DNA from 3 places in the Enterobacter sp. UPMP2061 genome. Region 2 is predicted to be linked to each of the others. Evidence: predicted binding sites of a transcription regulator. Region 2 holds the regulator's gene; each other region holds the start of a gene.

Region 1 (7,024 bases), on a different contig from region 2:
GCCTTTTGGCGTCAGGACGAACTCATCACCGTTTTGTTTAATGTTGTACTGCTGCCAGTCGCTGGACTGGTTACGGGCAATGAGCATAAACGGCGTATTGCTGGTCGCGTCTTTCAGCCAGGTGGCGGTCGCCTGCTCAACAAACGGGTTGTAGAACCATAAGGTTTTCCCGTCAGACACCAGCACGCTTTCATCCGGCTGGGTCATGTGCCAGTTGAAGAGATTCGGGCGTTTCACCCACAAATCCCCCTGACCTTCCTGCACCGCGTTGCCACTGCCGTCAGTCACTTTTTGCGTGAAGCTGGCGTGGAAGCTGCTCACTTTATCCAGTCGGCTTTTAAGGTCGCTGGCTGCATCAGCCCAGACGCTGCTGGCAACAAAACTGGAGAGTAATGCACAGGCGATGGCGATTTTTTTCATTGTTATTCCTTAAAATACGTCTTCCCGATATGGGGGTTCCGTTTCTATTCTGGACCTGCCCGAAGGCAGGCGACAGAAGAATATGCTTAATTTTTGCTGATTTACCCTTCTTTGCAATCGCTGAAGGTTAATCAAACGGCGGTGGCGCCAGCACCTCACGGTTACCGTTATGCCCCTGTTCGCTCACAATACCCTGGGCTTCCATCTGCTCGATAATACGCGCCGCGCGGTTGTAGCCAATACGGAACTGGCGCTGGACGCCGGAGATGGACGCCTTACGTTTTTCGGTAACGAAATTAACCGCCTGGTCAAATAACGGATCCAGCTCTTCGCCGCCGTCAAAACCACCGCCGCCACCTTCGCTTTCACTGTCGGAGGTGATGCCGTCAACGTATTGCGGCCGACCGCGCGCTTTCCAGTCCTGCACCACCGCATGCACTTCCTGGTCGCGAACAAACGCACCGTGTACGCGCACCGGCGAGGTGGAGTTCGGGCCGGAATAGAGCATATCACCCATACCCAGCAGCGACTCTGCACCACCCTGGTCCAGGATAGTACGCGAGTCAATTTTACTCGACACGGTAAACGCGATACGGGTCGGGATGTTTGCCTTAATAAGACCGGTGATAACGTCTACGGACGGACGCTGCGTTGCCAGCACCAGGTGGATCCCCGCCGCACGCGCTTTCTGTGCCAGACGCGCAATCAGCTCTTCCACTTTCTTGCCAACGGTCATCATCAGGTCGGCGAACTCATCCACCAGCACCACGATGTAAGGCAGTTTTTCCAGCACCGGATGCTGGGCATCCATGCTGTCACCCGGCTTCCAGTATGGGTCCGGAATCGGACGGCCCATACGTGCCGCCTCAGCGATTTTCTCGTTATAACCGGCCAGGTTACGCACGCCCAGCGCAGACATCAGCTTGTAGCGACGCTCCATTTCATTGACGCTCCAGCGCAATGCGTTGGCGGCGTCCTTCATGTCGGTCACCACTTCCGTTAACAGATGCGGAATGCCTTCGTAGACGGACAGTTCAAGCATTTTCGGGTCGATCATGATGAAACGCACATCTTCAGGCTGCGCTTTGTAGAGCATACTGAGGATCATGGCGTTCACCCCGACCGATTTACCGGAGCCGGTGGTACCCGCAACCAGCAGGTGCGGCATCTTCGCGAGATCGGCAACCACCGGATCGCCAGCGATATCTTTACCCAACACCACGGTCAGAGGGGACGGGTTGTCACGGAATTTGGTGTTATCCAGAACTTCACGCAGATAAACGGTCTGGCGTTTCTTGTTTGGCAGCTCAAGGCCAACGTAAGGCTTACCTGGGATCACTTCCACCACGCGTACCGCCACGGTCGACAGAGAACGCGCCAGGTCACGGGACAGGTTAGAAATACGCGCCGCTTTTACGCCTGGCGCCAGGTTCAGTTCGAAACGGGTGATCACCGGGCCAGGGGAGTAGTTCACCACGTCCGCTTTAATACGGAAGTCAGCCAGACGTGCTTCCACCAGACGGGCCATCTGCTCAAGAGCAAAAGTATCCACCGGTTCGACTTCCGCTGGCGGCGGCGTTAACAGATCCAGCGACGGCAACGGCGTACTTGGTCGTTGCAGCGGACGGCTGTCTCCGTTACGCATCAGCAGCGGGTGAATCAGGCTTTCCTGCGGCTGTGGTGCTGGCTGCTGGAACTGCGGCTGCGGCGGTTGGGCCGGCGGTGTATGCGGCTGCGCATAAGCCTGCGGCGCTGGCGCCTGGCGCACCGGTTCCGCTTCTGGCATCACGCTCGGCGTGAACAGCGGTTCGCTCGGACCGTCATCCACCAGATCTTTCATCGGAGAAAATTCAAAATCCGAGAGCGAGAACGGGTTTGCCCCCGAAGGCTGCTCACCGGAATAACGTTGCTGTTGCGTGGCCGCAAACTGACGCGCTAATTCCGCTTCGGCAGCATCATCTTCATCCTGCTGAGAATGAACATCGTGTTGGTACTCATTCCCGTAGCGTTGAGTCTGCTGGGCGGCAAACTGACGCGCCAGCTCATCCTGATGCAGTTCGTCGGCATCATCTTCGTAGTCGGACTCACGGGCTTTTTCTTCCGCCATACGCTGGGAAGGCAGTTTAATGCCATAAGAGGCCAGCTCCCGGCGCGTCGGTACGCGCACGCGATTAGGGCGCGGCAATTGTGGACCAATGCCCTCTTTTACCTGAGGACGCGGCGCACCGTCGGTTGCCGGGCTGAATAGCGGAGCGGACGCGGCAGCGGCTGCCGTTGCCTGCTTCACGGTTTCCGCTCCCGACGCAACGGCTGGCGCTGGGTCTACAGGTGCAACGCTCGCAGAAGGCGCTTTTACAACAGGCTCCTGCACCGGCTCAGGCACGGGCTGATACCAGGCGGCAAGCTGCTCGCGCTCTCGGGCACGGCGCTCTTCCACCTCTTCAAAATAGTACAATGGCGGACGGGATGGCTTCGCTTCCTCCACCACTTCGGGTTCAGACACCGGCGCAACGTATGGCTGTTCAGGTTCAGCAGGTTCGGGCGTATAAGCCTGATACGGCTGTTGCGGCTCGCTGGCAGGCTCAGGCGGCTGATACGGTTGCTGCCACTGTTCCTGCTGCACAGGAATATAGCTTTCAGGCTCCGGCGCAATGGTCGGTTCAGGCGTATGGACACCTGGCGCAGTCTGCCAGTCCACCTGCGGTTGCTGGATCGCGGACTCCGGTGCAGGAACAGGCGAGGACGGCATCACGGCTTCAACAGGCGCAACATGGGCCTGCGCAGCCGTCGTTGCGGCAGCAGCAGCGGCTACCGGTTCAGTCACGGAATGACCATGCAACAGCGGATCGTATTCGTCATACTCACCCGGCGTAGCTCGATGACCAGAGAACAAAACATCATCAGGATCGACGGCCGCGCCGCGATACTCAATCTGCTCCTCTTCATCCATACGTTTGCCGGAGAAAAGCGCGGCATCCGTTTTACGGCCTAACGGGTTAGCGAATTTTTCAGCAACGCGCTGGCGGCGCGCCAGAGCACCGCGCAGAATACGGGCACGGCGGGATTCACGACGCTGCACAGGTGCCTCGTCTTCCTCTTCGTACTCATCTTCATATTCATCTTCATCGACCCACGTATCGTCACGACGGGTGCGATTGCTGGCAAACGTCAGCAGAGTCAGAATAAAGCTGCCGATTTTTTCGGCAATGCTCACCCAGGACCAGCCGGTAAACAGCGTCAGGCCCGCTGCCCAGATACAAAGCAGCGCCAGCGTGCCGCCGCTGCTGTGAAGCATCGGTTGCAGCGCGGAGCTCAACAGGCTGCCAATCACCCCGCCTGAGGCGAAGTACCAGATGTCATCGGCGTTGATCGCCGCCAGTCCGCAGGAGGTGAGGATCAGCGCCAGGGCGCCAATCAGGCGCAGCGAAACGGCAAAATAATCGATGTAGTCATCGTTCTGTCGATGACGCCAGGCAAACCAGCATCCGCCAATAATGATGACGGGAAGGGTATAGGCCATCACACCGAAAATGAAGAAGAGCGTGTCCGCAAGCCAGGCACCGGGAACGCCGCCTAAATTATGGATAGGCTCATGCCATGCGGTTTGCGACCAGCTGGGATCTGAGGGGTTGAAACTGAGTAAGGCAGCCATCAGCCAGACGGCAAAAAGGGCAATAACAATCAGTAACGCCTCAAGGAGACGACGTCCGCTGCTTAGCTTAGATAATGTGACTTCTTTGTCTTCAGTGTATTCCTGGCTCAAGAAAGGCTCTCCAGGTATCAGGCATGTCCTGCCTGTGTGCTAAAACGGACAACAGCGCCGGGACTCCCCGGCACTGTTGCTGTATGGATTAACAGGAGTGTAATCAAACTACACTGATTTTGCACCTGTTCCGTGTTAGCGCGTCTTAATAACCAGACGATTGCTCTGTTTGACCTCTTCCATCACCACATAAGTACGGGTGTCGTTCACGCCTGGCAGACGCAGCAGGGTTTCACCCAGCAGCTTACGGTAGGCGGACATATCAGGCACACGGGTTTTCAACAGGTAGTCAAAATCACCGGAAACCAGATGACACTCTTGAATTTCTTCAAGTTTTTGTACAGCGGCGTTAAATTGCTCAAACACATCTGGTGCACCACGATTCAGAGTAATCTCAACAAATACCAGAAGTGAGGCATCCAGATAATGCGGGTTCAGCAGAGCCGTATAGCCCTGAATAAAACCCTGTCTTTCCAGTCGACGCACACGCTCAAGGCACGGCGTCGGGGAAAGTCCCACACGTTTTGAAAGCTCGACGTTGGAAATACGCCCATCCTTTTGCAATTCATTAAGAATGTTACGATCGATACGGTCGAGATCTTTGCCAGGGCGCTTCTTGCTATCTACCATTATTATTGTCTCTCTGTATTCCTTCCCTACTCCTGCCTGGACCCTGTGCACATCACTGTTCAGAGCCTGGACCCGTTATTCATCACATCGCCTGGTTATGTATTAGACGCGATGTAGATTCGGGTTCTGCGGTAAGAAGACCGTTGCCCGAAAGCAGTCACAGACATCACGTATGGCGTCTGTCCACACCATGCGTAGATTTCACTGACCCGGTAAAAATGGCATTTCCGTGCATGTCTATGCGGCATGCAGTTCGTGCGTCTTTTTTTCTTCCTTGAATGTTTTCGCAAAAGCGCAGGGGATTGTCAAAGCAAAACATCGATTTTTAGTACAACATGCCGGATATTCATTACGGAGGGGTATTAATCCTCATTTTATTGCCTTATAAACGCGCGGTTTTCAGTAGCAGAAGTGATGTGACCGCCTCTGACCCATAGGGCGCGTCTATTGCATATATCGAAAGCAAAACTCTCCTGCTCTTTTTTTACGGCAACAAATTCCCTACAATCCAGCCCATTGCCTGCCAACAACAATGGGGATCTCATGGGCACGACCAAACACAGTAAGCTGCTAATCCTTGGTTCTGGACCTGCGGGATATACCGCAGCGGTCTATGCTGCACGCGCTAACCTGCAACCGGTACTGATCACCGGGATGGAAAAAGGCGGTCAGCTGACCACCACCACGGAAGTGGAAAACTGGCCTGGCGACCCGAACGACCTGACCGGGCCGCTGCTGATGGAGCGCATGCACGAGCATGCCGCCAAATTCGAAACCGAAATCCTGTTCGACCACATCAATAAAGTGGATTTGCAGAACCGTCCGTTCCGCCTGACGGGTGACAGCGGCGAATACACCTGCGATGCGCTGATCATCGCCACAGGCGCCTCTGCCCGTTACCTTGGTCTGCCATCTGAAGAAGCGTTCAAAGGCCGAGGCGTATCTGCCTGCGCGACCTGCGACGGTTTCTTCTATCGCAACCAGAAAGTCGCCGTGATCGGCGGCGGTAACACCGCAGTGGAAGAAGCGCTGTATCTGGCAAATATTGCCTCAGAAGTACACCTGATTCACCGTCGCGACACCTTCCGCGCGGAGAAGATCCTGATTAAACGCCTGATGGACAAAGTGGCGAGCGGCAACATTGTGCTGCATACCAACCGTACGCTGGAAGAAGTGACTGGCGATCAGATGGGCGTGGCGGGACTGCGTATCCGTGATACCCAGAACACCGATAACGTCGAAACGCTGGAAGTGGCGGGCCTGTTTGTGGCAATCGGTCACAGCCCGAACACGGCTATCTTTGAAGGCCAGCTGGAGCTGGAGAACGGCTACATCAAAGTGCAGTCTGGCATTCACGGCAACGCCACCCAGACCAGCGTTCCGGGTGTCTTCGCAGCTGGCGACGTGATGGACCATATTTATCGTCAGGCGATCACCTCTGCGGGCACCGGTTGTATGGCCGCGCTGGACGCAGAACGCTACCTGGACGGGCTGGCTGAACAAGGCAAATAATCTTTACAAGTCAGTAACAAACGTAAATAAAGGCGGCCACTGGTCGCCTTTATTTTTGCTCGCGTGTAACATGCAGAGGTCTAATTTCTTATAACGTCACCTGCAAAGTACGCAATGGAAAAAACCCGTCAACAAGAGTTAACCCGCTGGCTGAAACAGCAAAGCGTTCTGTCCCGCCGCTGGCTTATGATTTCCCGCGTTCTGGGATTCATCAGCGGTCTGTTGATTGTTGCCCAGGCATGGCTGCTGGCCCGCATTCTCAACCATATGATCATGGAGAACATCCCGCGCGAAGCGCTGCTGTTGCCGTTTATCGTTCTGGTGCTGGTTTTCGTTCTGCGTGCGTGGGTGGTCTGGCTGCGCGAGCGGGTTGGGTTCCACGCCGGGCAGCACATCCGCTATGAGATTCGCCGCAAGGTGCTCGATCGGCTTTCGGAAGCCGGGCCTGCGTGGATCCAGGGTAAGCCAGCCGGCAGCTGGGCGACGCTGATCCTTGAGCAAATCGACGATATGCACGATTACTACGCGCGTTATCTTCCCCAGATGGCGCTGGCGGTGTTTGTGCCCCTGATGATTGTTATCGCCATCTTCCCTGTTAACTGGGTGGCGGCGTTGATCCTGCTAGGCACCGCCCCGCTCATCCCGCTGTTTATGGCGATGGTCGGCATGGGCGCGGCAGATGCTAACCGTCGTAACTTC
Region 2 (7,024 bases):
TGAAGCCAGTGTCGTCGGTACGATAGCGGCTGTCGTTCCACTTATTACTGTCGTAATCGTAGATTGACGTGGTGTAGTTATAGAGCCAGGTTTTTTGCAGCTTTGGCGTGACGCCAACGGAAACCGGAACGCCGCCAAGATCGAACTGACGGGCCACCGCAATACCGTAGTCGGACACAATCGCCGCCCGACCAGACGCCGTAGAGTTAAGGTTTTTGGTGATCTGATCGGTACCGTTTAGCGCGGCATCCAGCGCCACACCGGCAGCCACCGCATCGCTTCGTTGTATACCGCGCAGATAATCAATGTCCTGCTGATCGATTGAAGAGCTGACCCGGCCATGGGCATAGCCTTTTGCCATAAAGGCCACGGAAAGAACATCGTTAGGGATACTGACGGCAATCCCCGCCCCTGCGGTGGCGTGTGCGGTCTTGCCTTTCAGGTAGTCCAGTTCATCAGCGAGATCTTTCGCTGCGCCCTGGAACTGATTGATCGAACCTAATGGATTGGTGATAACTTCAATGGGGGTCAGACTATCAACCACATCCTTGTAATGATTGATTTTGTCGTTAATGGTATCAATCTCGTCCTGAAGATTGTCTTCATCGGTCACCTGCACGCCAACGGACGGCAAAATGACCGTCACATCATCCTCTGGCTTAGATTTTGCCAGTAACGCGGGGTTGATTAACGCCCCGCTGCCATAGCTCCCTGCCGCGACACCCGTTCCGCCCATTGCGTCGCTACGCGCTTCCGTCCAGGTATTGGCTGCTCCCGCCTGATTTGCCATAAAAAAGGAGACAGCGATGCTAACCATCGAAAATTTAAAATGTTTTTTCACAGTGTGCTCGTAAATAGTTTGTTATTAGTTAACCCTGTCTGTTATCACCCAAACAGGAACGAACTATTGCTGTGAATAAGTGCAAAAAGACCCGCTATTTCCTTAAGTTAAATTCCATCCCGGCCTGTTGTAATATGTGACGACCATCAATATTTATAGAAGAGGAAATTATTTTCGCCCAGGTTTTCCATCGTGCGGCCCAAAAAACTGAGGCGGATGGTCGACCCAGCGGTCTTCGCGCGTCGCGGCATACACCGGATTGAGCGGATAGTAGATGCGGTTATGTTTTTTATTGGCCTCACCCACCACCAGCAGGCGCACCTCTTCATCGGTATTGTTGATAAAGGTGTGACACACGCCCGTCCCGGCAGGAAATCCCACGCTGTCTCCGGGTTCGAGCTTCCATAAATAGCCATTGATCCAGGCCTCAGGGTAACCCTCCAGAACGTAAACAAACTCCTCTTCGTCGCTTTCCGCATGCGGATAAGACGTACGGCGTCCGGGTGGCAGCCGTTCATGGTGAATACCAATGCGGCCGAGACCCAGCCTGCGGGCCAGCGGCGCGCCAATAGAAAAACGTTCGTTGCTGTCAGGATACGTTGCGTCATCGGCGCCTTCCACGTCCCGCCAGTGCCGAATACAGTCAGGTCTTTTCATTTTGCGATCTCCCGATTTGCGATGCGTCAGGTATAGCACAGCCTGGGGGATCTCGGTGTTTTTAGCAGAACATGATAAAGTGAAGGTTTTCACCCCTTACCACATCCGAGGTGCCCGATGGACAAGTCCACAAAAGAGCTGTTAGCGCAAGCTGAAAAGCTGTGCGCGCAACGCAATGTGCGCCTGACCCCGCAGCGCCTTGAGGTACTGCGTCTGATGAGCCTGCAACAGGGCGCCATCAGCGCCTACGATCTGCTCGATCTGCTGCGTGAAAGCGAGCCGCAGGCAAAACCGCCGACCGTTTATCGGGCGCTGGATTTTCTGCTGGAGCAAGGGTTTGTGCATAAAGTGGAATCAACAAACAGCTATGTGCTGTGCCATCTTTTTGACCAGCCAACTCACACGTCCGCCATGTTTATCTGCGATCGCTGCGGTGTGGTGAAGGAAGAGGGTGCGGAAGGTGTGGAAGATATTATGCATACGCTGGCAGCCAGAATGGGCTTTGCGCTGCGCCATAACGTGATTGAAGCCCACGGCTTATGTTCTGCCTGCGTGGAGGTGGAGTCATGCCGTCATCAGGATGTCTGTCAGCACGATCACTCTATCCTGGTGAAGAAAAAGCCGCGTTAAAGCCAAAGAAAAAGGCGGCTCAGGGCCGCCCTTGGGGATAGTGCCGGTTACCAGCGGTAGTCGTTACGGGTTTCCCAGTCTTTGACTTCGTTTTCCGCCTGATCTTTTTCGTAACCGTAGCGCTCCTGGATTTTACCTACCAGCTGATCGCGCTTACCTTCAATGACGGTCATATCGTCATCTGTCAGCTTACCCCACTGTTCTTTCGCTTTACCTTTGAATTGCTTCCAGTTGCCGCCGATTTCGTCTTTATTCATAATCGTGTCCTCGTGTTCAGCGTCTATGAGTATCGCCCGCTACGTTCTTTTCTGCTGGACGTGATTATTATTGTAGTTAAGGATTCGGCAGTTGTTTTTATATTCGGAATCTTTAACCGTTACGATATATCGTGCGGGGCTGGAAACCAGGTATTGTTTCGCCAGTGACGATGCCAGATAACGGCCAGCGAAAGGCCACGCAGTGAGAGAAACACCGCCAGCGCCAGCCACAGACCATGATTACCGAGATACGGCAGGGTCAGCAGCGTCAGGCCGAACCCCGCCGCCGCCACGGCCATGCTGTTGCGCATCTCCGCCCCTCGCGTCGCACCAATAAACATGCCGTCCAGCAAATAGCACCACACGCCCACCACCGGTAATACTACCTGCCAGAGGATGTAGCGATCGGCCAGCTCACGTAGCGCGGGCAACGAGGTGAGTAGCGCGACAATATGCCCACCAAAACAGGCGTACACCAGTGCAAAGACCAGCGCTACCAGGCCCGCCTGACGACAGGCAGCACGCCAGATCTCACGTAACTGGCCGCTTTCACGCGCGCCATAGGCCTGCCCTGAATGCGCCTCCACGGCGTAAGCAAAACCATCCAGCGCGTAAGCGGTAAAGGTCAGTAATGTCATAAGCACTGCGTTGACGGCAACGATCTCAGGCCCAAGACGCGCACCAAAAACGGTTAATGCACCAAAGCAGAGTTGCAGCAGAAGCGAACGGAGCATGATGTCGCGATTAAGCGCCAGCAGCTTTCGAATGTTGCCGCGCCAGGCCGATTTCAGCAGATCCAGGGTGATACCGCGCATCGCCAGCACGCGCCAGACCATCCCCAAACCGATCAGCAGCGTACCGTACTCGGCAATCGCCGTGGCCAGCGCCGCGCCCCGGACGTTCATGTGCAGCCCCATCACCAGCCAGAGATCGAGCACAATGTTAAGCAGGTTGCCCACCACCAGCAGGATCACCGGCGCGCGGGCGTACTGCACGCCCAGCAGCCAGCCCAGCAGGACCAGGTTTGCCAGTGAAGCGGGCGCGCTGAGCCAGCGAATTTCGAGGAACCGCCGGGCCTGTTCCAGTACGGCATCGCTGCCGCCTACAATATGGAGCGCAAGATCAATCAGCGGCGTACGCAACAGAACGATTAACGCGCCGGCACCGAATGCCAGAATGAGCGGCTGAACCAGCGCACGCGCCAGACGCAGGGGATCTTTTGCACCATACGCCTGGGCCGTCAGGCCTGTCGTACTCATGCGCAGAAAAAGCAGCAGCATAAAGAGGAAGCTGGTCGCCGTTGCGCCGATCGCGACGCCGCCAAGATAAATCGGCGAATCGAGATGCCCGATAACCGCCGTATCCACCAGCCCCAGCAGAGGAACGGTAATATTGGAAAAAATCATCGGTAGCGCAAGACGCCACAACGCCTTATCGGCAGAAGTTAGCAATGCCATGGAAATTACCGGAATCAGAAAACAGGCCAGGCTGTAGAGGAACTACAGCCTGTCAGGAAGAGATTACAGCCATTCACCGTTGCGGATAACGCCGACCGCCAGCCCTTCAATAGAGAAGCTCTGCTCGCGGAGATCTACCACAATCGGGGAGAATTCATTGTTTTCAGGCAGAAGCTGCACGGTATTGCCTTGTTTTTTCAGGCGCTTAACCGTCACTTCATCATCAATGCGCGCCACCACGACTTGCCCGTTACGCACATCCTGCGTTTTGTGTACCGCCAGCAGATCGCCATCCAGAATACCGATATCTTTCATGGACATTCCGCTAACGCGCAGCAGGAAATCGGCGCTCGGCTTGAACATGCCTGGGTCAACCTGATAGTGCCCTTCGATGTGCTGCTGCGCCAGCAGAGGTTCACCTGCGGCAACGCGGCCCACCAGTGGAATACCGCTCTCTTCTTCCACAAGCAGACGAATGCCGCGTGAGGCGCCGGAAACAATCTCAATCACGCCCTTACGCGCCAGCGCTTTAAGGTGCTCTTCGGCAGCATTAGGAGAACGGAAGCCCAGACGCTGCGCAATTTCTGCACGCGTGGGTGGCATACCCGTCTGGCCGATATGATCCCGAATGAGATCAAACACCTCTTGCTGCCTGGTCGTTAACGCTTTCATACCGCCCCCTGGGTGTATATACAGTTATGCTGTGAGTATATACAGTCAAAGGCGATTTTGGAACCAAAAACTGCACAAAAAACCAGGGACTTAATTATTCCTCGAGGCTCATCGGAAATGCGACCAAAGCAGCGTGACCCAGGTGATCGCCGCAGTGATAATCGCCAGCAGTACGGCAGCGGAACCCATGTCTTTCGCCCGGCCAGACAGTTCATGGAATTCCGACCCGATTCGATCAACTACGGCCTCAATAGCGCTATTCAGAATTTCCACTATCATCACCAGAAGGACAGATCCGATGAGCAGTACGCGGGTGATAGCATCAACATCAAGGAAGCAGGCGATGACAACGGCAACGATTGCGGCAACCGCTTCCTGGCGGAAAGCGGCTTCATTAACCCATGCCGCGCGGAAACCTTTCCATGAATAACCGGCAGCTTTAATGATTCGAGTTAACCCAGTGGTATTATTGGCCATTAAAAGAACCTTTTATGATAAATAGCGTCTGTAACTAAAGCCGCAGCGCGTTTTGCTGCAACCTGAAGTATGACGGGTAACAACAGAAATTTTGCGCGCTTTCTGTTATCCTTGCGCCGCAATTGCATTATTAACCAGAGGCTTTACATCGTTTATGTCCGGCTGGCCACGAATTTACTACAAATTACTTAATTTACCATTAAGCGTCCTGGTAAAAAGTAAGTCTATCCCAGCAGAACCTGCGCTGGAATTAGGGCTCGATACGTCGCGCCCTATTATGTACGTTTTGCCTTATAACTCGAAGGCAGACCTGCTGACGCTTCGCGCTCAATGTCTGGCGCACGATTTACCTGACCCGCTTGAACCGCTGGAAGTCGACGGTACGCTGCTGCCGCGCTACGTGTTCATCCATGGCGGGCCGCGCGTGTTCACCTATTACACGCCGAAAGAAGAGTCCATTAAGCTGTTCCATGATTACCTCGATCTGCACCGCAGCAACCCCGATCTGGACGTGCAGATGGTGCCGGTGTCGGTGATGTTTGGCCGTCGTCCGGGGCGCGAAAAAGGGGAAGAGAACCCGCCGCTGCGTATGCTCAACGGCATTCAGAAGTTCTTCGCCGTCTCCTGGCTGGGACGCGACAGCTTTGTCCGCTTCTCACCTTCCGTTTCACTGCGCCGCATGGCGGATGAACACGGCACTGACAAAATCATTGCGCAAAAGCTGGCGCGCGTTGCGCGTATGCACTTTGCACGTCAGCGTCTGGCGGCCGTTGGACCACGTCTCCCGGCACGTCAGGATCTGTTCAACAAGCTGCTGGCTTCCAAAGCGATTGCCCGTGCCGTAGAAGACGAAGCGCGCAGCAAGAAAATTTCGCACGAGAAAGCGCAGCAGAACGCGATAGCGCTGATGGAAGAGATCGCCGCGAATTTCTCCTACGAGATGATTCGCCTCTCTGACCGTATCCTTGGCTTCACGTGGAACCGCCTCTATCAGGGGATTAACGTCCACAACGCCGAGCGCGTACGTCAGTTAGCGCACGACGGCCACGAGATTGTCTATGTGCCCTGCCACCGCAGCCACATGGACTACCTGTTGCTCTCTTACGTGCTCTATCACCAGGGTCTGGTGCCGCCGCATATTGCTGCCGGTATCAACCTGAACTTCTGGCCAGCAGGCCCGATTTTCCGCCGTCTGGGTGCGTTCTTTATTCGTCGTACCTTCAAGGGTAACAAGCTTTACTCCACCGTCTTCAGGGAGTATCTGGGCGAGCTGTTCAGCCGCGGTTATTCCGTGGAGTACTTTGTTGAAGGCGGTCGCTCGCGTACCGGTCGTCTGCTCGATCCGAAGACCGGCACGCTGTCGATGACCATTCAGGCCATGCTGCGTGGCGGTACGCGTCCTATCACGCTGGTGCCTATTTACATCGGTTATGAACACGTGATGGAAGTGGGCACCTACGCGAAAGAGCTGCGCGGTGCGACCAAAGAGAAAGAGAGTCTGCCGCAGATGCTGCGTGGGCTGAGTAAACTGCGCAACCTCGGCCAGGGCTACGTGAACTTTGGTGAGCCCCTGCCGTTGATGACATATCTGAACCATCATGTTCCGGAGTGGCGCGAGTCTATCGATCCTATCGAAGCGGTACGTCCGGCCTGGCTGACGCCAACGGTCAACGGCATTGCATCCGAGCTGATGGTACGCATCAACAATGCTGGTGCGGCAAACGCCATGAACCTGTGTTGTACTGCGCTTCTGGCCTCCCGCCAGCGTTCACTGACCCGCGAACAGCTGACCGAGCAGATTGACTGCTACCTGGATATCATGCGCAACGTGCCGTATTCCGTTGATTCGACCGTGCCGTCTGCCACCGCCAGCGAGCTGATCGCTCACGCGTTGCAGATGAACAAGTTCGAAGTCGAGAAAGATACGATTGGTGACATCATCATTCTGCCGCGCGAGCAGGCCGTGCTGATGACCTACTACCGCAATAACATCACGCACATGCTGATGCTGCCGTCGCTGATGGCGGCCATTA
Region 3 (7,024 bases), on a different contig from region 2:
TCAGCCCAATGGTTGAAAGCCAGAAGACGTGCCGAAGTTGCCGTTCCGCCTGCCCTATCTGCCCCTTTCCGAGACGTCTGCCGGTAATGATCGTCGACGCCGACCCCAGCGCGTTTCCCGGCAGGTTAATGAGCGAGGCGATGGAGAAGGCAATAAAGTTGCCGGCGATGACGTCTGTTCCCATCCCGGCAACAAACATCTGCGTCAGCAGTTTCCCACCGTTAAACAACACGGATTCGATGCTGGCCGGGATCCCAATCCCCATCACTTCCCAGATAATGGCGAAGTTAAGCGGACGGAAATAGCTTTTCAGCGTCAGGCGCAGCGATGGCGTAATTCCCGCCATCAGTACGCCAATTATCGCCGCCGCACCAATATAGCGGGAAATGGTCAGCCCTAAACCCGCGCCGACAAAGCCCAGCCCCTCCCAGGAAAAGACGCCGTAAATCAAAACGCTGCTGATAATGATATTCAGGATGTTCATGCCGCCGTTGATCAGCAGCGGAATTTTGGTATTCCCTGCACCACGAAGCGCACCGCTACCAATCAGCGCGATGGCAGCCGCCGGATAACTCAGCACCGTCATTTCCAGGTAGGTGAGAGCCAGATCCTTCACTTCACTGGTCGCTTCTCCCGCGACAAAATCGATGATTTCTTTGCCGTAATAATGGATAACCGCCGCAAGGATGATCGAAAAGAGGGTCATGATCATCAGCGACTGTCTGGCCGCTTCGCGGGCACGCTTCGGATCGAGCTTGCCCAGGCTAAACGCCACCACCACCGTCGTACCGAGATCGATAGCGGCAAAGAAGGACATCACCACCATATTGAAACTGTCCGCCAGCCCTACCCCGGCCATGGCTTCTTTACCGAGCCAGCTCACCAGAAAGGTGCTCAGCACACCCATCAACAGGACGCAGGTATTCTCCAGGAAAATAGGCACAGCAAGGGGGGTGATTTCACGCCAGAAGAGAACTCGATAACTCTTACGTTTTGCATACCAGGGCGTGCGCATAATCGCCTGGCGTAGGGGTGCGGTGACGTTCAAAATGGACCTTAGCGAGAAAGTTGAAACTCCATTTCAAATGATGGGGCAGAAATGCGTATCCTGCAAAGTATTTTCCATAAAATTATGTTTGGATTTACAACAAAATGACGACAGAATCATCAAACAAACGCTTTTGCCTGAGATCAGGTTTGACAAAAGTTTTTTCGCCGCTAAGATAAGCCTCCACAACGATTCCTCTGTAGTTCAGTCGGTAGAACGGCGGACTGTTAATCCGTATGTCACTGGTTCGAGTCCAGTCAGAGGAGCCAAATTTAAAAAGCCTGCTTTTAGAGCAGGCTTTTTGCTTTTCTGCGTTCGGTAAAATTGTCGGGTGGCGGCTTCGCCTTACCCGACCTACGTGATAACAGTCCTGAAGGCCCGGTAAGCGCAGCGCCACCGGGCAACAGAGTGTGCGATTACTCGCCTTTCGCGTCGACGTTTTTGATTTCGCCCATCACTTTCAGCTTCTTGGAGATGTCGCGACGCTCTTTGGACAGCTCAGCGTTTTTGATGATGTAGTCATCAACGCGATCTTCATAATCGCTCTTCATGCTGGCGATGATGCCCTGAATAGCTTCAACGCTCATGCCAGGCTTGATGTAGTCGCTCAGGTTGTCCAGCAGCAGGACACGTTTCTGGTTGTCACGGATCTTCTTCTCTACGTCCTGGATTTCGCGCTGTAGCTTGTTTTTGCGGCGGAACAGGCGGACGAACTCCAGAACATCCTGGAACGAAGGCTTGGTAGTTTCCATTTTTATACCCCTGATAATGTGAGATTCGGATTCTTTAAAGCAACCGTTTTAACAGACAGCGGCTGCGAATGACAATGAGTATATCGTTTAAAACCATCATAACCCTAATTGTTGCTGAATCGAAGCAGCAGGCATCACATACGCTTTTTATTTGCGCAGCGCCCGGCAAATCAGCTGCGATAACAACTCCAGCTGTCGCGCCAGCTCCATACTCAGCCAGACATAGCCATGGATGGGCGTTTCCGCCACATTGTCGCCCTGGCGCTCATTCATCAGCTGTTTGAGCTCGGCGACGATTTCGTTCAGCCGCTCGCTGTTCGCCCGTATCGGCTGTGGGTTACCTTCATATAGCGCATGGGCGATGGTCAGCAGGGTTTGTTGCGTCATCTGCTGCGTCTCTTTCAGCGTATGCGCGTTGAGCATCAGAAGATGGCTGGGGCGTGAGGCCCAGTGGGCATTGATTTGCAGTTCAAGCATACAGACCAGATTACGGCTGACCGTCTGAATAGCTTCAAAAATGGCTTTCTGGATATGGGTTTCTTTGCTTGCCGGGGTAATCAACCCGCGCATTTTGACCACATCATTGAGGATTTTTTGCAGGTGCTTTTCCAGCCGCGGGCGCTCAATCAGATTCGGCGAAAACCCGGCCTGGTAGACCCGGTTAAATGCCGTGACGTAGTTTGCCATCTGAATGCGCCAGTGCAGGAAGGCGCGCTGCGGCCAGATGCCGGTAAACAGCATGGCGAGCAACGAGCCAAGGATCACGTCCCCGCTTCGCCACAATGCGGTGGTCATATCGCCCGCCGGTGCGCCGACCACAACCGCGAGCGTAATGCCAATCAGCAGCGCCTGATACGGTTTCTTGCCGAGGGCCAGCCATCCACAAAGAAACATCGCCACCGCGCACCACAGCAACATGACCGGAAACGAAATCAGCTCCAGCTTCAGGGCGATAAGCCCAAGCGCTGAGCCTAAAACGGTGCCGCCTATGCGTTCGAAAGCGCGCGGGACCACGTTCCCCCAGAATGAGATCGGCCCCATCACCACCACCAGCGTGATCAGCGGCCACGTCCCTTCCGGGATATCCAGCAGACGAACCAGTACGAAGGTCAACACAAACGCCAGCGCAATGCGGCAACCGTGCACCACGCGATAATGTTTGTATAACCGAATTTCAAAAGGGGTTAATGACTTGTCGGGGCGCACACCCGTCTCCAGCTCTACGGCAAACCACAATTGTACTGTGTTTTCAGCCGGATGGATCGCGCCCGGCTGAAAAACCCTGCATTCCGCAGGATTATCCCACTTTGTGCTCTACCGGTACAAACATCTCAATATCCCAGTAGCCGTCAGCATTGCCATCGTTAAGATAACGTTCGAAGCAGGGTTTTGCCGCGATCTGGAATTTGTTGTCTTCCAGCAGGGAGTTGAAGAACTGATACCATGGAGTGGCGAAATCATGATTTTCGACGCGCGCGGCGGCAATCGCATACTCTCCGGCAGCAATTTCGGTCATCATCACCCCTTCGCTGTTCTCAGGGATAGTGAAATCGTCCGTTACCGTTACGGCGGTAACGCAGCGGAGCTTTTCTGCCGGCACGTCATCCGGATTGTCATAATAAACGGCCACCCACTCCTGCGGCTGAATATGACGCCCGTCTACCCACATGACCAGCTGTTCAAATCCCTGCTTGACCGTCTTTTCCCACGGCCCCACGAGATGAAAGCCAGCGATCGTACGTTTCTGTTGCTGCCTGATGCTGTAGTCCATGCTGCCTCCGTTTATTACTGTATATATATACACTGTAAAGCAGAATCGAGATTATCGGCAAACCAGGAGTGTTTATTATGTGAGCAGACTCGCAACACTGCCAGTCTGCCCAAAAAGGTCAGAGTTTATGATGCAGATAATCGCCGAGGCGGGAGAAAAGGCCGCCCTTTTCAACGCTTTCCAGCGTAACCAATGGCCAGTGCGCTACCACCTTGTCACGATCGTACAGCTGGATCTCCCCTACCCGCTGATGCGCGGCGATCGGCGCTTCCAGCTCTTTTTTATCCATCACGTATTTCGCCTTGATGTTTGGCACTTCCGATTTGGGTAATGCCAGCCAGAAGTCCTGATCCGTGCCCAGCGCGATCTGCTCTTTATCGCCGTACCAGATGCGCTCGGTTCCCACTTTTTTACCGTTATGCAGGATCTGCACCGTATCAAAATTTTGCTGTCCCCAGTGCAGCAGCTTGCGCGCCTGATCTTCACGTCCTTTCGGGCTGTCAGCCCCCATCACCACCGCAATCAGTCGACGCTGACCGTCCACCGCGGAGGCAATCAGGTTAAAGCCCGCGCCCGAGGTGTGACCCGTTTTCAGGCCATCCACGTTCATGGTCTTATCCCACAGCAGGCCGTTGCGGTTCTGCTGGGTGATGCCGTTCCAGGTCAGGCTCTTTTCGCTGTACATGTGATAGAACTCAGGCTCGCCGTGAATGATGGCCCGAGAAAGCACGGCGAGATCGTAAGCGGAGCTGTGCTGGCCCGGTGCATCCAGCCCGTGTACGGTTTCGAAGTGGGTATCGCGCAGGTTCAGTTTTTCAACGTAGTCATTCATCATCCTGACGAACTGCGGCTGACCGCCCGCCACGTGATCCGCCAGCGCCACGCAGGCGTCATTGCCGGAATCAACAATCAGGCCGCGGCTGAGATCGCGCACGGAAACCCGATCGCCCTCCTTCAGAAACATCAGCGACGAACCGTCAAAGACCGGATTGCCTTTTGCCCATGCGTCACGTCCGACCGTCACAATGTCATCGGGGCTGATGCGGTGGCTATCAATGGCACGATCGACAACGTACCCCGTCATCAGTTTGGTCAGGCTCGCCGGATTACGCTGCTGATGTTCGTTGCCCGCCGTTAAGATTTGACCCGTGGTGTAATCCATCAATACCCAGGAGCCAGCCTGGATGGCAGGCGGCTGAGGTGAAAAATCCAGCGGCTCGGCAGCCAGCGCGGATGAAATACTCGAAGCGAGTAAAGAAACAGCAATAAACAGACGGCGTTTCAACGGTATATCCTCAGGTCAGTAAAAATCGATGACCTTTTTACGGGAGTTCTGATGTCGTTACCTGCCTTAATTGCAAAAAAATGTGACAGCACGCAGATTTTTTCGGAACAAATCTCGCAAATTTCTTGCCTGACGGTGCTTTTTATTCGGACTGCTCACCCCAATCGTTTACCATAGAGACGTCAATTTTTAACAGGATGAGATTACTGGTGTCTGACTCTGCCGCGCGCCCGACTTTTTTGTTCCACGATTACGAAACCTTTGGCACCCATCCGGCGCTGGACCGACCGGCGCAGTTTGCGGCTATCCGAACCGATGACGAATTTAACGTCATCGGCGAACCCGAGGTGTTTTACTGTAAGCCCGCCGATGACTATCTGCCGCAGCCGGGCGCGGTAATGGTGACGGGCATCACGCCTCAGGAAGCGCGGGATAAAGGCGTTAGCGAAGCAGAATTTGCCCGTCGCATCCACGACCTGTTCACGGTGCCCAATACCTGCGTGGTGGGTTACAACAACATCCGTTTTGACGATGAAGTGACGCGCAATATCTTCTACCGCAACTTCTACGATCCGTATGCCTGGAGCTGGCAGAACCGTAATTCACGCTGGGATTTGCTGGATATCATGCGCGCCTGCTATGCGCTGCGCCCGGAGGGGATTAACTGGCCGGAGAACGACGACGGCTTGCCGAGCTTCAGGCTCGAGCACCTGACGCGGGCCAACGGCATTGAGCACAGCAACGCCCACGACGCGATGGCAGACGTTTACGCGACCATCGCTATGGCGAAACTTGTAAAAACCGCGCAGCCGCGCCTGTTTGAGTATCTGTTGAGCCATCGCAGCAAGCAAAAGCTGATGACGCTAATTGACGTGCCGCAGATGAAACCGCTGGTGCATATTTCAGGGATGTTCGGTGCGTGGCGCGGGAATACAAGCTGGGTGGCGCCGCTTGCCTGGCATCCGGACAACCGTAACGCCGTCATCATGGTGGATCTCGCCGGAGATATCTCCCCGCTGCTTGAGCTCGACAGCGACACCTTACGTGAACGGCTCTATACGCCGAAAGAGGCGCTGGGTGACCTGCCAGCCGTACCGGTAAAACTGGTGCACATCAATAAGTGCCCGGTGCTGGCGCAGGCCAACACGCTGCGCCCGGAAGACGCCGACCGGCTGGGGATTAACCGTCAGCACTGCCTCGATAACCTGAAAGTGCTGCGCGACAACCCGCATGTGCGCGAGAAAGTCGTCGCCATTTTTGCCGAAGCAGAGCCGTTCGTGCCGTCTGAGAATGTGGATGCGCAGCTTTATAACGGCTTCTTCAGCGACGCCGATCGCGCGGCGATGAATATCGTGCTGCAAACCGACCCGCGTAACCTGCCCGCGCTGGATATCACCTTCGCAGATAAGCGCATTGAGAAGCTGATGTTTAATTATCGCGCGCGCAACTATCCCGGCACGCTGGATGAAGCAGAGCAGGAACGCTGGTTACAGCATCGGCGCAACGTGTTTACGCCGGAGTTTCTTAATAGCTACGCCCAGGAGCTGGAGATGCTTTACGGTCAGTATGAAGGGAATGCTGAGAAGCAGGCGCTGCTGAAAGCGCTGTTCCAGTATGCGCAAGAAATTGTCTGAGTAGCGGGTACAAAAAAGCCGGAGGCGATGTCTCCGGCTTTTTTTTGCCGGGTGGCGCTAACGCTTACCCGGCCTACGAAACTGTAGGTCGGGTTGAGCATAGCCGTCACCCGACACAGTCTTACGCGACGTCTTCGTACTGAGGAACCGGGTTGCGGAAGCTTCTGGTCACGCAAGCCAGGTAAATCAGACCGATTGCACCCCAGATCAGACCCAGAACCATTGAGCTCTCTTCCAGGTTGATCCAAAGGGCGCCCACCGTCAGGGCACCACACACTGGCAGCACCAGATAGTTGATGTGGTCCTTCAGCGTCTTGTTGCGCTTCTCACGGATCCAGAACTGCGAAATCACGGAGAGGTTAACGAAGGTGAACGCCACCAGCGCACCAAAGTTAATCAGCGCCGTGGCCGTTACCAGGTCGAATTTAATCGCCAGCAGGGCAATAGCGCCCACCAGCAGCACGTTCCACGCCGGGGTACGCCATTTAGGATGCACGTAACCGAAGAAGCGGGTTGGGAACACACCGTCACGGC

Evidence for each region. The regulator LexA, encoded in region 2, represses DNA repair genes until DNA is damaged. The targets are predictions, from matches to a motif close to TNCTGTATGTACATACAGNA.
Region 1: ACWKXX_RS03180 (DNA translocase FtsK 4TM domain-containing protein) is a predicted target of LexA. The motif match lies at 4,261-4,280, and genes of this name have one in related genera.
Region 3: sbmC (DNA gyrase inhibitor SbmC) is a predicted target of LexA. The motif match lies at 3,587-3,606, and genes of this name have one in related genera.

Annotation. Positions count from the first base shown of each region.
Region 1 covers NZ_JBSKJP010000001.1:668,550-675,573, reverse strand. The annotation lists gene lolA (outer membrane lipoprotein chaperone LolA) at 1-420, opposite strand, end outside; gene ACWKXX_RS03180 (DNA translocase FtsK 4TM domain-containing protein) at 548-4,183, opposite strand; gene lrp (leucine-responsive transcriptional regulator Lrp) at 4,319-4,813, opposite strand; gene trxB (thioredoxin-disulfide reductase) at 5,357-6,325, shown strand; gene cydD (heme ABC transporter permease/ATP-binding protein CydD) at 6,440-7,024, shown strand, end outside.
Region 2 covers NZ_JBSKJP010000013.1:70,327-77,350, forward strand. The annotation lists gene traF (conjugal transfer protein TraF) at 1-817, opposite strand, end outside; gene ACWKXX_RS19380 (cupin domain-containing protein) at 1,010-1,498, opposite strand; gene zur (zinc uptake transcriptional repressor Zur) at 1,616-2,128, shown strand; gene ACWKXX_RS19390 (CsbD family protein) at 2,176-2,385, opposite strand; gene dinF (MATE family efflux transporter DinF) at 2,505-3,842, opposite strand; gene lexA (transcriptional repressor LexA) at 3,906-4,514, opposite strand; gene ACWKXX_RS19405 (diacylglycerol kinase) at 4,623-4,991, opposite strand; gene plsB (glycerol-3-phosphate 1-O-acyltransferase PlsB) at 5,146-7,024, shown strand, end outside.
Region 3 covers NZ_JBSKJP010000002.1:531,092-538,115, reverse strand. The annotation lists gene emmdR (multidrug efflux MATE transporter EmmdR) at 1-1,015, opposite strand, end outside; tRNA gene ACWKXX_RS08055 (tRNA-Asn) at 1,242-1,317, shown strand; gene ACWKXX_RS08050 (DUF496 family protein) at 1,465-1,800, opposite strand; gene ACWKXX_RS08045 (FUSC family protein) at 1,948-3,006, opposite strand; gene sbmC (DNA gyrase inhibitor SbmC) at 3,098-3,571, opposite strand; gene dacD (serine-type D-Ala-D-Ala carboxypeptidase DacD) at 3,690-4,862, opposite strand; gene sbcB (exodeoxyribonuclease I) at 5,054-6,490, shown strand; gene ACWKXX_RS08025 (APC family permease) at 6,612-7,024, opposite strand, start outside.